4 regions of the Exiguobacterium sp. s133 genome follow, and region 4 is predicted to be linked to each of the others. Evidence: riboswitches for the same ligand, from Rfam matches in the RefSeq annotation. Region 4 holds a riboswitch; each other region holds the start of a gene.
The links. Region 4 has a riboswitch for S-adenosylmethionine ahead of KNP96_RS09875 (LLM class flavin-dependent oxidoreductase). Riboswitches for the same ligand answer to the same signal wherever they lie in the genome.
Positions count from the first base shown of each region.

Region 1 (3,540 bases), on a different contig from region 4:
AAGCCCCGGTATACGCATAGACGGCGAAAACCCGAAACGGCATCTTCGAAACACCGGCAAAAAAAGCGGACAGTTGGCGAAGGCCAGGTATGTAGTAACCGATAATCAAGACCGACTTGCCGTAACGAAGAAAGCCGGCTTCTGCCGTGACAATGTGTTTTTCAGAAATGCGAAACTTCGGTCCGATTCGATGAAGCAACGGCATTCCGAGTTTCAGACCAAGCAGGTAGCTGATCGTCATCCCGATACAGCTTCCGGCGTAAGCGGCGAGAATCGTTCCGATTAAGGGTAAATTGCCTTGATGCATCCAAAAACCGGACATGATCAGTAACGTTTCATCCGGAACAGGAAGCCCGATGATCCCCCCGGCTAGAAGGATCGCAAGTCCGAATGAACCATATTGATGAAGCACTTCATGTAATATGTGATGGATCGGGAACACCTTCCTTCATAAATTCTTCTTCTATAGTGTACAGGAAATGAGGACTGGTTAAAACGACAAGGTGGGGAATCATGGGAATGAACGGATGGATTTTTGATTTCGAGAAGTCAACTCTTTTCCTTATATTCGATTCGGGCTATACTCGTTAAAGTGACTAATTTTAGAGGACGGTGTCTGCAATGATGCATGTAATAAATCAGTATGGTTGGATTGAAGTGATTTGCGGAAGTATGTTCTCTGGTAAGTCGGAAGAATTGATTCGACGCGTTCGCCGGGCTCAGTACGGGAAGTTGCCGGTCCAAGTGTTTAAACCGGCAATCGACGACCGTTATCATGAAGAACATGTCGTCTCGCACGTCGGCAACTCTGTCATCGCGGTACCGATGGCGACGAGCCGTGACGTGTACGCGGCAGTCGCACAAGAGACACAAGTGGTCGCGATTGACGAAGTTCAGTTCTTTGATGATGAAATCGTCGATGTCATCGAGGCCCTCGCGCAGGACGGAAAACGTGTCATCTGTGCCGGACTCGATCAAGACTTCCGGGCGGAACCATTCGGTAAGATGCCGGAACTTCTCGCACGGGCAGAGTTCGTCACGAAACTGCAGGCGATCTGCCTGTCGTGCGGTGACCCGGCATCGCGGACGCAACGTTTAATCGACGGTCGACCTGCCAACTACAATGATCCAATCATTTTAGTCGGCGCGTCAGAGTCGTATGAGCCGCGTTGCCGCCACTGCCATGAAGTGCCGGGGAAATCGCAAGCCCTGCAACAATGGAAGAAACAGCAACAGAACTGATGAAGTAAACGAAGGACTGATTCATCAGTCAGGACCACATCAATCAAATGGCCGATACTCCCATCGTTTCAAGGGAGCATCGGCCATTTTTTTTGCGCATTCATATTGTTCTGGACGGCTTAGTCGATGCTTGAAACACGCATCGAAACAGTCTTCATCCCTTGCTTTTGCGCAGGAAAGACATCAACCGGTGTGGGTCAAACGACTATATTGGTGTACAAAGTGTGTTGCCTCGCGGACAATCGTTTCTTGATCATAATCGAGGGTCGCGACATGATAGGAGTCAAGCAGGCAATAGCTCCGTTTGTCCGTCGAACCGATGACTTGATAAAGGTAATCCGAACTTTCAGGCGGGACGACATGGTCTTCGGCAGAATATAAAATAAGTGTTGGAATCTCGATGGCTGGTAAGAGTGGACGTGTCTGGTCAATCAAGGTCAAAAGTTCCGATGCGCAGACGACAGGGACTTGGTCATAGATGATTTCAAACGCTTCACGTTTAATGTCTGGGGTACTTTCTTTTAAGTAGCGTGGACAGTCTTCAAAAGATAATGCTTCATAGGCAGGAATCGCTAACGCTGCATTGATCGTAATCAATCCGTCAGCAGGTAATCCTTCCGCGACGAGTGCAAGGGCAAGTGTCGCACCCATCGATTGTCCGGCGATGAAAATGGACGAACAATGATTGGTTAAGACGTCGAACCCTTGGCGGAGGCTTTGTTTCCAATCTTCAGCAGTCGACGCTTCGAAATCACGGATGCTCGTCCCGTGTCCGTCGAGACGCGGGGCATACACGGTAAACCCTTGGGCGGCAAACTGCTCTCCGACAGTACGGACGCTTTGAGGGGTTGCGTTAAAACCGTGAGACAGTAAAATACCGATTGGACCTCGTTCAATCAAAAAAGCTTCTGCGCCAAACAGGACGGGTGATGATGAATTCATAAAGGGTTCCTCCTTCTATTAAAAAACTCGTAGTGCTTTAGGCGCACTACGAGATTCTCGTAAGTATCATCCAAAGCATCGGCTTTGCTGGTCGGAGCACCTTGCATGTTGCAGGTTGCCGTGGGTTCGTAGAGCCAGATCTCTCGCCCACTCTTGATATATCGTATAGGAATTGTCGGAATAATCATTGTGAAGAGGATAGCATTGATTGAAATACGTTGTCAAGACGTCAAAAAGAAGTCGAAATTGATAAACTGGGTAATTTGGTTTAATTTTGAAAATATGGTTGACTTGAGAAAGGAATCCCCGTAGTGTAAGCATTAGATTCACGACATAAGAACGACTTGAAACATCACACATATGAACTTCATACCGTAGCACTTATCGAGAGAGGTGGAGGGACTGGCCCTACGAAACCTCGGCAACAGACTTCTTACGTCGTACTGTGCCAATTCCGTCAGACGTTTGTCTGAAAGATGAGCGGAGCGGATTCTGCCTTAGTGCAGATGGAAGGATCCTTTTCTTTTAAGAGAAGGGTCCTTTTTTTGATGTTTTCCTAAAAAAAGAGAATGAAATACAATTCATTTTGTATTTTAGAATGACCTGTGCTAGTCTTGAGCTGTATAACTCAATAACCAGTTCTTCGGGGTAGGGTGAAAATCCCAACCGGCGGTGATGCGATTGATAAATCGATGAGCCCGCGACCTGCAGTGTACGCACTGTGGCTGACTTGGTGAGACTCCAGGGCCGACGGTAAAGTCCGGATGGGAGAAGGACGAAACAATGCGCTTGCTGCCATTTTCTGAAAAAATGTTTTCAGGGAAAGGTCTGTTTCTGTATGTGTAAAAACAGAAACGCGAGACGCTTATTTCGTCAATCCTTCAATCACGACGCCCCTTTTACAGGAGGCGTCTTTTTTATTGAAAGGAGCGGAAAAAATGGAAACATTCATGAGTTATGCGATGCAACTAGCACACATGTTAAACGGTCAAACGAGCCCGAATCCGAGTGTCGGCTGCGTCATCGTCAAACAGGGGCGGATTGTTGGTTTTGGGGCCCACCGTTATGCGGGAGGACCCCATGCCGAAGTCGAAGCGCTCCTCATGGCAGGTGAAGCAGCACGCGGAGCCGATCTCTACGTGACACTCGAACCGTGCAATCATCACGGCAAAACACCGCCGTGTACGGAAGCAATCCTCGAAGCAGGAATCAATCGTGTTTTTATCGCGACAGAGGACCGCCACGCGCTCGTCGCAGGAAGCGGTATCACACGTCTCCGTCAGGCGGGGATTGACGTCGAAGTCGGTCTACTAAAAGACGAGGCAGTGGCACTGTATGAACCATTTTGGACGGCGA
Region 1 is NZ_JACSMK010000010.1:63,771-67,310, forward strand. Features, by position in the region: gene KNP96_RS12895 (DedA family protein) at 1-442, opposite strand, end outside; gene KNP96_RS12900 (thymidine kinase) at 625-1,242, shown strand; gene KNP96_RS12905 (alpha/beta hydrolase) at 1,426-2,184, opposite strand; SAM riboswitch class I at 2,245-2,347, opposite strand; SAM riboswitch class I at 2,563-2,667, shown strand; FMN riboswitch at 2,820-2,964, shown strand; gene ribD (bifunctional diaminohydroxyphosphoribosylaminopyrimidine deaminase/5-amino-6-(5-phosphoribosylamino)uracil reductase RibD) at 3,123-3,540, shown strand, end outside.
Region 1: it holds a riboswitch for S-adenosylmethionine, as region 4 does, so the genes downstream of both, KNP96_RS12905 (alpha/beta hydrolase) here and KNP96_RS09875 (LLM class flavin-dependent oxidoreductase) in region 4, are expected to answer to the same signal.

Region 2 (3,540 bases), on a different contig from region 4:
CGTCGGCAGTTCAGCAGGAGCGGCACTCGCCGCGGCGCTCGATATCGCCCAGCGCCATCCTGGAAGTACGATTGTCACCGTCTTCGCAGACAGTGCAGAACGGTATTTGAGCCAACAAATCTTTGAAAAGGTGGACGAGACACATGCGTAAAAAAACAGCGTTGATTCACGGAGGAACGGGTGTAGACAAGGCAACGGGTGCCGTTACACCGCCAATCTATCAAACGAGCACATATAAGCAAGAAAAAATCGGTCAATTAAAAGACGGGTATGAGTACTCGCGCACAGCAAACCCGACGCGGACGAGCATCGAACGATTGATTGCTGATCTTGAAGGAGGCGTCCGTGGATTCGCGTTCGGATCAGGAATGGCGGCGATCCATGCTGTCTTCAATCTGCTTCAGTCTGGCGACCACATCGTCATGACGGACGACGTCTACGGCGGAACGTTCCGCTTGATGCAACGTGTCCTACCGAAGTTCAACATCGAAGTGACATTCGTCGATACGACGGATCTCAGCGCGACGGAAGCGGCGATTCAGGACAACACGAAGATGCTCTACGTCGAGACACCGACGAACCCGTTATTAAAAGTGACGGACATCGAAGCGATCGCAGCCATCACGCGTCGTCACGACTTGAAGCTCGTCGTCGACAACACGTTCGCGACACCATACTTGCAACAACCAATCGCGCTTGGGGCAGATATCGTGCTGCATAGTGCAACGAAATACATCGGCGGACACTCGGACGTCGTCGCAGGGCTTGTCGTCGTCAACGATGATACGCTCGGCGAAGAACTTCACTTCATCCAAAACTCGACGGGTGGAATTCTCGGACCGCAAGACAGCTTCCTGCTTGTCCGTGGATTACGGACGCTCGGTATCCGGATGGAAGCGATTGAAGAGACAGCACATGAACTTGTCAGCTTCCTGCAAGCGCAAGACGTCGTCTCGAACATCTTCTACCCGGGACTTGCATCGCATCCCGGTCATGCGATCCAGCAAAAACAAGCGACTGGTTTCGGCGGGATGATCAGCTTTGATGTCGGTTCAGCTGCAAATGCAGAGAAACTTGTGGAAGCATCACACTTCTTCACGCTTGCTGAAAGCTTAGGGGCGGTCGAAAGTTTGATTTCCGTTCCGGCACGGATGACACATGCATCGATTCCAGCAGAACGTCGGGCGGAACTCGGCATCACGGATGGTCTCGTCCGAATCTCGGTCGGACTTGAAGATGCAGAGGATTTGAAAGAAGATTTAACGCATGCTTTCAGTTTGCTCGAAAAAGTTTCTGAAAAAACTGTTTGACAAGCAAAATAACCCCTGCTAATATTCAAAATATATTAAAAACAACTAAATACCGATAACTCTTATCAAGAGTGGTGGAGGGACTGGCCCGATGAAACCCGGCAACCGCGGAATTTATTTCCGAAGTGGTGCTAATTCCAGCAGACGAACGTCTGCAAGATGAGAGCAAATGGTTTTGTGTACTGAAAGTGCGCGCGTTTGCTCTAAAACGTGCGCACTTTTTTTATGTTTAGGAGGGACAGTAGTGATTCGTTTACAGGATGTAGGAAAGATTTATCGCTCGAAGCGCGGCGAAGTCGAAGCTGTCGCAAACGTCGATCTCACGATTGAGCGCGGCGGAATTTTCGGAATAATTGGTTATTCCGGTGCAGGGAAGTCAACCTTGATTCGCCTGCTGAACATGTTAGAAGCACCGACAAGCGGTTCGATTCAAATTGACGGTGTCGAGATGACGACGTTACGACCGAAAGAATTACGCGGCGTCCGGAAAAATGTCTCGATGGTCTTTCAGCACTTCAACTTGCTTTGGTCACGAACGGTCGAAGAAAACATTATGTTCCCGCTCGAACTCGGCGGATATCCGAAAGCACGCCGGAAAGAACGGGTCTCCGAGCTGATTCAACTCGTTGGACTCGACGGTCGCGAAGGCGCTTATCCGTCACAACTATCCGGTGGACAAAAACAACGCGTCGGGATTGCCCGCGCACTGGCATCAAACCCGGACGTCTTATTATGTGACGAGGCGACAAGCGCCCTTGATCCGAAAACGACGGACTCGATCTTAGAGTTACTCGTCGACATCAATAAAAAACTAAAACTGACGATCGTCTTGATCACACACGAGATGCACGTCATTCAAAAAATCTGTCACCGGGTCGCCGTCATGGAGGCCGGAAAAATCGTCGAACAGGGTCTTGTTTCAGAAGTCTTCCGGCATCCGAAACAAGCGATGACAAAAGAATTCGTCAAACAACTGACGTCGTCTACAGAAAACGAGTTGACGTTCGCGAAACTTCGTGAGCGCTATCCGACAGGGAAAATCGTCCAGCTGACATTCGTCGGTTCGACAGCAGAAAGTCCGATCCTCGCAGAAGTCATGAAAGATTCGACCTTATTATTTAATATCATTGGCGGGAACGTCGGACAGACGCAAGACGGTGCACTCGGAACGTTGTTCATCCAACTGATTGGTGCGGCACATGAAACACAAGCGGTCATCGCGAAGCTTCAAGCGAGTGACGTGGAAGTGGAGGTGGATCACCGATGAGTACATTTTTTAACGACCTTGATTGGGAAATGGTCTGGACGGCGACTGGCAGTACCGTCTATATGACAGTTGTTGCCGGAATCGCGACATTTGTTCTCGGACTGGTCATCGGTCTGTTGTTATACGCGACGAATGAAGACTTGTTGTTTAAGAACCGGGCAGTGTATTCCGTGCTCAGCTTTTTAGTCAATGTCTTCCGCTCAATTCCGTTTATCATTTTGTTGATTTTATTAATTCCGATTACACTCATCATCGTCGGGTCGTTCTTAGGGCCGACAGCAGCACTTCCGGCACTGATTCTTGGGGCGGCACCGTTTTACGGGCGGATGGTCGAACTCGCACTCCGTGAAGTCGACAAAGGTGTCATCGAAGCAGCGGAATCAATGGGAGCGACGAAGTTCCAAATCATCTATAAAGTGTTGATTCCGGAAGCTCTTCCGGCAATCGTCTCGGGTATCACCGTTACGCTCGTCGCGCTCGTCGGTTACACGGCAATGGCCGGGGCAATCGGTGGTGGAGGACTCGGGGATATGGCATATATCGAAGGATTCCAGCGTTCTCAAAACGATGTCATCGCTATCGCGACATTGTTGATTCTCGTCATCGTCTTCATCATTCAAATTATTGGTGACCTGCTCGTAAAAGCCATCGATAAACGATAATACTATTTTAGTTAACTTGGGAGGAATTATTCATGAAACTTTGGAAAAAATTCGTAGGTACAGCAGCCGTATCCGTCTTAGCCGTCAGCCTTGCAGCATGCGGAGAGGAATCGTCAGGAGACGACGCGAAGACACTTGTCATCGGTGCTTCAAACGTTCCCCATGCTGAAATCCTAGAGCACGTTCAAAAAGAGTATGAAGCAAAAGGCTACAAACTCGAAATCAAAAAGTTCCAAGATTATGTGTTGCCGAACAAGGCACTCGCTGCAAAAGAAATCGATGCGAACTATTTCCAACACGT
Region 2 is NZ_JACSMK010000002.1:115,915-119,454, reverse strand. Features, by position in the region: gene KNP96_RS03175 (PLP-dependent cysteine synthase family protein) at 1-151, shown strand, start outside; gene KNP96_RS03170 (bifunctional cystathionine gamma-lyase/homocysteine desulfhydrase) at 144-1,310, shown strand; SAM riboswitch class I at 1,370-1,476, shown strand; gene KNP96_RS03165 (methionine ABC transporter ATP-binding protein) at 1,555-2,577, shown strand; gene KNP96_RS03160 (methionine ABC transporter permease) at 2,574-3,239, shown strand; gene KNP96_RS03155 (MetQ/NlpA family ABC transporter substrate-binding protein) at 3,272-3,540, shown strand, end outside.
Region 2: it holds a riboswitch for S-adenosylmethionine, as region 4 does, so the genes downstream of both, KNP96_RS03165 (methionine ABC transporter ATP-binding protein) here and KNP96_RS09875 (LLM class flavin-dependent oxidoreductase) in region 4, are expected to answer to the same signal.

Region 3 (3,540 bases), on a different contig from region 4:
GACGAACCAAGCCGGAAAATACGGCGGACGGACGAATGTCCGCGGTTACTGGTACGGAGCGTTCTTTACAAATCAACGCACAAGTATCAGTTCCGGAAAACGCTCGGATATCGTCTTCTTCGAAAACACGTATACGGATGGCCCCTCGCATATCGGGATCATGTTAGATAGTAAACACTTCATTCATGCCGGAGGATCACAACTGCAAATCAGTTCAATTTACGAGCCGCACTGGCGTGAGCACTTCCTCGGTTTCAAATCAATGTAATGATTAAAAAAACGGACCTTCCCTAACCCGGGAGGTCCGCTTCTTTTAGCTAACATTAAAATGTCATTTCCGCATATTTCGTAACTTGGCGATCGATTAAGTACAATTCGATTTGCTCGCGATACGCTTTATAGTGGTCTGACGCAATATGCGCTTCTAACGCTTCTTCATCTTGATAGACTTCATACAGCATGAACTGATGTTCATCTTCAATCGATTGATGTAAGCTATAACGCAAGCACCCCGGCTCGTTTTGTGAAGCTTTGTAGACCGTACTTAAAATCGGAAAGACTTGATCGGCTAAACCTGCTTTGACTGTGATGACCGCGTTGACAATAATTTCTCCCATGACTTGTTTTCCTCCTCATCATTCATTACTCCTATCTCTACCCGTTTTATAGAAAGTCATACCTCAAAAACCTGAAAGGATGATTATGATGCAACAGCAACTCTTCACTCAACTCGATCAACTCGAACAACAAATCATTGAAAGACGTCGTGATCTGCACCGTCACCCGGAACTCTCTTTTCAAGAAGTGCGGACACCAAACGCCATCGCCTCATTTTATGATGAGCTTGGTCTCCCTTACCGCAGGAACGTCGGTGGTAGCGGGATCGTCGCGACCCTCAAAGGAAAACATCCTGGAAAGACCATCGCCATTCGGGCCGATTTCGATGCCCTGCCACTGCAGGAGGAAACGGATCTCGCCTTCCGTTCGATTCATCCGGGTGTCATGCATGCGTGTGGACATGACGGACATACGGCGATTGCACTCGGTCTTGCCTCGGCCTTTACAGCACTGCAAGAAGACCTTCACGGAACAATCGTGTTCATTCATCAGCACGGGGAAGAAGTCTTCCCGGGTGGTGCCATTCAAATGATTGAAGACGGCTGTCTTGACGGGGTCGATGCAATTTTCGGTACGCATCTCGAAAATGACTTACCTGTCGGAACAATTGGCTATCACGCAGGACATACGCTGTGCGCCATCGATGAATTCGAAATCGTTGTCCACGGACAGGGTGGTCATGCGCAAGCCCCTCATAAAACACAAGATGCACTCGTCGCCGGGGCACAACTCGTCTGTAATCTCCAACACCTCGTCAGTCGGCGCGTTGATCCGTTTTCACCTGCCATCATCGCAATCGGTTCATTCCATGCCGGAACGGCTCCGAACATCGTTACTGGTGAGGCACGGATTGTCGGTGAAATCCGGACATTTGACGAAGCGCTGCGTCACCAGTTACGCCAGCAGGTCGATTTAGTTGCTCGGACGACGTGTGCCGGAATCGGTGCGAGCTACTCCATCGACTTTACGACGGGTTATCCATCCCTTTGGAATCATCCGGTAGAAACAAATCTCGTTAAAGAAGCGACGGCTTTCTTAGGTGAGGCATCTGTCAAAGAACTCAAACCGATGATGGCAGCAGACGATTTCGCCTATTATTTAGAGCGTACCCCAGGAAGCTACTTCTTTACGGGGTCCGCCAAAACGGACGGGAGTACGATTTATCCGCAACACCATCCGAAATATGAAATCGATGAACGGGCACTACTCGTCGGCGCGAAATCTCTAGGTGCGACCGTCCTGCATGCCTTACAATCTTAATGATTGACTTTGTCGTTTTAGAGATGCTATTATCACATCAATGATAACGAATTTAATCAACTTCATATAACACTTATCAAGAGTGGACTGAGAGATCTGGATCGATGACGTCCCAGCAACCTGCCTTCAGTGGCAAGGTGCTACGACCAGCAAAGCGCAAGCTTTGGTTGATAAAAAGCGACGACTCCTTTTGCAACCAAGCAAAGGAGTCGTTTTCGTTTTCTCGCTGTCAGAGCACGAATGATTACAGGGCGACTACCGCCAGCGGAAAGGACGAGATATAGATGGAAAAAGCAACATTCGCAGGAGGCTGTTTCTGGTGCATGGTGACCCCATTCGAAGAACTGCCCGGTATTCACGGAATTGTTTCCGGTTATACAGGAGGACAAATCGAAAATCCGACATACGAACAAATAAAAACAGGCACGACCGGTCATTCGGAGGTCGTCGAGATTACATTTGATCCGGCGTTATTCTCATACGAGCGGTTACTCGAACTTTACTGGCCGCAAACGGATCCGACTGACGCCGGCGGACAGTTCCAGGACCGTGGGACACAATACGCACCTGCCATCTTTTATCATACGGAAGAACAGCGCCTTGCTGCGATTGCTTCACGTGACGCGCTTGCTGCGAGCAATCGCTTTAAGCAGCCGATCGTCACACGAATCGAAGCGGCACAAGCCTTCTATCCAGCAGAAGACTATCATCAAAACTTCCACAAAAAGAATCCGGAACACTACAAAAAAGACCGGAAAGCATCCGGTCGCGATGAATTCATCGATGTGGCTTGGAAAGAAGAAGTATCTGTCTAAACTAAAAAAGCCCGCTTCGTGCGGGCTTTCAGCATGTAGACAAACTCTTATGAAGAGTGACTATGCTATAACAAGAGGCAATCCGTTCGCGTTTCCCTGTCTCGCCTTGTCTTCAAAGCGATTCGAGACGGATTGCGCTCTAACACTACTCTATGATTTTCTCTACGGTACACCCTGAAAACTTCGTTTTTCGTTGACTCCTACGGGAAAAAGCGCGTGAACACGCGCTGCCAAGAGGCTGGCAAGACCCTGCTCGTTGTCCGTGAGGATCAAGGAGCAACGGCTTGCGCCTCGCCCGAGGAAAGCAACGAAAAGAACGAATCTTTCATTCCACAACTACTGATTCGTCTTCGCGCTAAAAAATCGACTTTATACTGCCAGAGTTAACCGTAAGAATTACGATACCTTTTCCGACAACTCATCCGAAGATTCGATTTCTACGACTTGATATCGTTTCAACACAAAAATACCGGCTAGCATCACAAGCAATCCAGCGACTTGTCCGAGCGAAAGCTCAAGTTCCGGTAAACCGAACCAACCGAACAAGTCGACACATAATGCAAAACTCAGTTGCGAAATCAAGACGACCGAAATCGCAATCGATGGACCGAGCAGCTGAATCCCGCGCATCACACAAAATACGACACCGACACCGACCAGACCACCGAATAAATAAAGCGGTTCGACCGTTTGAATGTTCGAGAATGTGCCACCCCGAAATACGAGTAGCGCAAACAGTGAACCGATGAACCCGACAAAAAAGACGAGGGTCGTCGTCGCCCATGCCCCGAACGCATGACTCATCCGTGCATTCAATACCGTCTGTAAACTAATCATCATTCCTGCC
Region 3 is NZ_JACSMK010000007.1:111,258-114,797, reverse strand. Features, by position in the region: gene KNP96_RS10950 (SH3 domain-containing C40 family peptidase) at 1-268, shown strand, start outside; gene KNP96_RS10945 (putative quinol monooxygenase) at 324-617, opposite strand; gene KNP96_RS10940 (M20 metallopeptidase family protein) at 706-1,878, shown strand; SAM riboswitch class I at 1,949-2,055, shown strand; gene msrA (peptide-methionine (S)-S-oxide reductase MsrA) at 2,163-2,693, shown strand; gene KNP96_RS10930 (DMT family transporter) at 3,090-3,540, opposite strand, start outside.
Region 3: it holds a riboswitch for S-adenosylmethionine, as region 4 does, so the genes downstream of both, msrA (peptide-methionine (S)-S-oxide reductase MsrA) here and KNP96_RS09875 (LLM class flavin-dependent oxidoreductase) in region 4, are expected to answer to the same signal.

Region 4 (3,540 bases):
GTGGTTTTTGATGTTCACTTCACGGTTTGACGTTCTAACGCATGACCAAGGAATGTTGCGAGTTCCAGCATCCCGAACTTCCCAGCTGCCGCTTCAGCGTCCGAATTGTAATTCGTATTCGTATTGACGTCGTACGTGTAAATCGTCCCGTCTGCATCCTTGATGAACTCAATCCCGGCGACCGCGATTTTATTTTCTTGCAGGAACGCTTCATACTGGGCGATGATCGGGTCATCGAACCCGTCGACAATTTGGAATTTCATCGGTGTCTCTGCCGCCTCTTCTCCGACCGGGCAGAACAAATCATCGATGACACAAGCATCCGCGGGGCAGAGCTCGAATCCTTCCGACGTATCGACACGGACCGCATAGACGAACTTACCACCGACGAATTCACAACGCGTAATGTAGGGTTCAGGTGCTTGAATGTACTCTTGAATCAACGTGATGCCGTCGACCGGCTCATCGAATGTCGGTCCGTCAAGATACGTCTCGAGTGCTTCAATCGAGTGGAACAATTGAACGCCGAGTCCTTTACCGGCACGATTGTGTTTCGTGATGAACGACGATACTCCGATGTTTTGAGCGGCTTGGACGATTTGATCACGTCCGACGGCTGCCGTCGTTTTCGGAACACGGATACCTGCTTTTCGTAAGGCGGTGTATTGGTTGACCTTACTGACCTCGAGTCGTAACGCACGGGTTCCGTTGAAAACGGTCCGGTCATGTTCTTCGAGCCAAGCGAGGACCCCTTCCGTCAATTCTGGTGCATAGCGGTGCCCGCGCGTATGGGACGAGGCACTCATCCGGCTGTAAAAAACGCCTTCCGGTGGTGTTTCATCGAGTGGGACGACCCCTTCGTTGAGGTGCCACTGTTCATACGGTAAGTTGAGTTCCTCGAGTCGCTTGATTAAATGATCCGTCCATTCCTGATTTTCGTGTAAGATATGAATTTTCGTCATTTTAGTTGACCTACCTTTCGTTTCGCTTCGACGCGTGGCATGACCTCGCGGGCAAAGCGTTCCATTTCTTCGAGTTGCGGAGAAAATTGAAGCAAGAGCAATGTCACGCCGACTGCTTCAAATTCAAGAATCCGTTCTGCGATTTGATCCGGCGTCCCAATCAAGTTCGGACGCAGTCCCCGGTTTGAGACCGAATAGTCATTTCGTTTGACCTGTTGTTCGAGTTGCGATTTACTGACGAAGTCGTCATACCCGGCATATCCGGCACCGTCTTCTTTAACGTTCGTAATCCGGTGCCATTCTTCGAGCGCCGCTTCTTCCGTCTCGCGACAGATGATGTAGGCCGCCAGTCCGAAACTCGCAAGCGGCTGCTTCCCGGTCGCCGCGCGGCGGGTTTTCATATCCGTAATTTTCGTCGCGACTTCATCGACCGTTCCTCCATGCATGACATAGGCATCACAGTGATTGACGATCGTCTGTTTCCCCGTCTCACTCTCACCACCAGCGTAGAGCTTGATTCCGGGACGCTGAACGGGTTTCGGGTGAAGCTCTGCCCGTTCCAGCTGATAGTACGCCCCATCAAAACTATAGGGTGATGCGTCCGCCCATAATCCTTTCATGACCGTCACGAATTCTTCCGTCCGGGCATATCGTTCGTCATGGGCTGTAAAAATCCCATTGTATTGACGGGCTTCTTCCTCCCACCAGGCCGAGACGACGTTGAGCGTAAAACGTCCGTTACTCAACTGATCGAGGTTCGCCGCCATTTTTGCTGTCGTCGCCGGATTATGAAAACCGGGCCGGACGGCTGTCATGATTTCCAACCGTTCCGTTGTCGCCGCAATCGCCGCTGCCGTCGTCCACGCCTCAAGACTCGGTTCGGCTATTCCTTTAATGTCGTTTAAGTTCAATTCTGCAATCAATGTCGTAGAAAAGCCAATCCGTTCTGCCGTCTGTGCGACTTGTTTCGCATAATCGAATGTCGCTGGCATTTGTTCCTCCTCGACGTTTCGTAACCAACCCCCGAAGATTGGTAACCAAAATCCGTATTCCATCCCCTGTGCCCCCTTTTTGCATAAAAAATCGCTCTTTTCGTTTAGAAAAGAGCGACGAATGTCTACTGTCAGCTCTTATCTTCAAAGGAATAAATTCCTCTTGGAAGTAGCACCTTCCGCTCATGCGGGGTTGCTGAAGTGTCGTCGGGCCAGTCCCTCGACTTCTCGTGATAAGAATAATTGAAATTAGCGTACATCTTTTAGCAGAGTAAAGCAACCTTTAAACCTTCTTTTCCTATCGGAATTAAAAAACATTTGGAAAATCACTCTGTTTCTTGATACTTCTTTGTCTAGAAGCTAAAAACAGGAATTGCACATCGGTTTAAGATGGCAATCCCTGCTTTGTATGGTGCTGTTCAAAATCAATTCATTCTGGTGATACGAACGGTGAGTCATTGTGATTTGCATCCATCATGGCTGTCCGGTGACCAGTCGTCGAAACTTCTTCCCCACGCACGCGATCGTAGAACTTCGCGATTGTGACGCTGAAGTACGGGCCAATCCAGAGGAAACCGATTCCGATCGTAACAATTCCGAGCAAGAACCAACCGATGAACGAAAGGACGAGGAAAAACGCCTCTTTTTTATGTCCATCCATCATTTGGCGTGAACGCGTAATGGCATCAAGGATGCCAATCGATGGTTCGTCCCGAATGATGTAATACGTCAACATGTAAGAGAATGACTTAATGATTCCTGGAATGATGAAAAGTAAGAACCATAGCCCTAAGAAAAAGGTTTGGACGATTGACACTCCAATGGCTTTCAAGAACATTTTGTACGGCTCAAACAAATCGGCGACTTTCGTCTGCTCGTCTCGGGCGACAGATAGGGTGAGCCATGACCATCCCATTGCAACCGGTAAGGTCAACACCGTCAAGAGCATACCAATCAAGTCGATAAATTGGAAATCCTCTTCGGGTGAGGACGCAAATCCGTTCGGAACGCCTTGAATGATTAAGAACAACAACATCATTAATGCCATGAAGCCCCATCGTCCCTGCAACGACTCGCGCGCTGCTAATTTTAATTGTTTTGACATCGAAAGATCCTCCTCAAAAATAAGTGCTACCTTTCTTTACGGTTTATTTTTGAGGAGGTTTCACTTTTTAACGCTCGTCTTTTAGTAAACGTTGGACCATTGCTTTTTCAAGTTGTTGCTGGCACGCCGTATACAAAGAGCGTCGTCCATCGAGTCGTTCAATCGCAAACGGAATATCGTGCTTTTTTGCTTGCACGAGAACATGTGCCGCTGCTGCGTGAGAAACCCGACTTTTGACGACGACGATCGCGTCCGTCTTTTTCGCGAGACAGGCGATTTTTTTCGCGGCTTGGGCGTCACCGCCAAGATGGATTAATTCGACTCCCGTCTCCGCAAAGAAGTCGCGGTAGACGGCGCGCTGTTGCTCATTACCGACGATGACGAGACGCATGCCGTCGTAGGAAGCAAAATCGAGTGCCGTTTTATCGACGAATTCGATTGGTTGACCTGGTAATGTCGTCGTATCGAGACGTTCGAGTTG
Region 4 is NZ_JACSMK010000006.1:82,044-85,583, forward strand. Features, by position in the region: gene KNP96_RS09870 (ATP-grasp domain-containing protein) at 15-962, opposite strand; gene KNP96_RS09875 (LLM class flavin-dependent oxidoreductase) at 959-2,017, opposite strand; SAM riboswitch class I at 2,090-2,194, opposite strand; gene KNP96_RS09880 (DUF975 family protein) at 2,385-3,059, opposite strand; gene KNP96_RS09885 (DUF2325 domain-containing protein) at 3,127-3,540, opposite strand, start outside.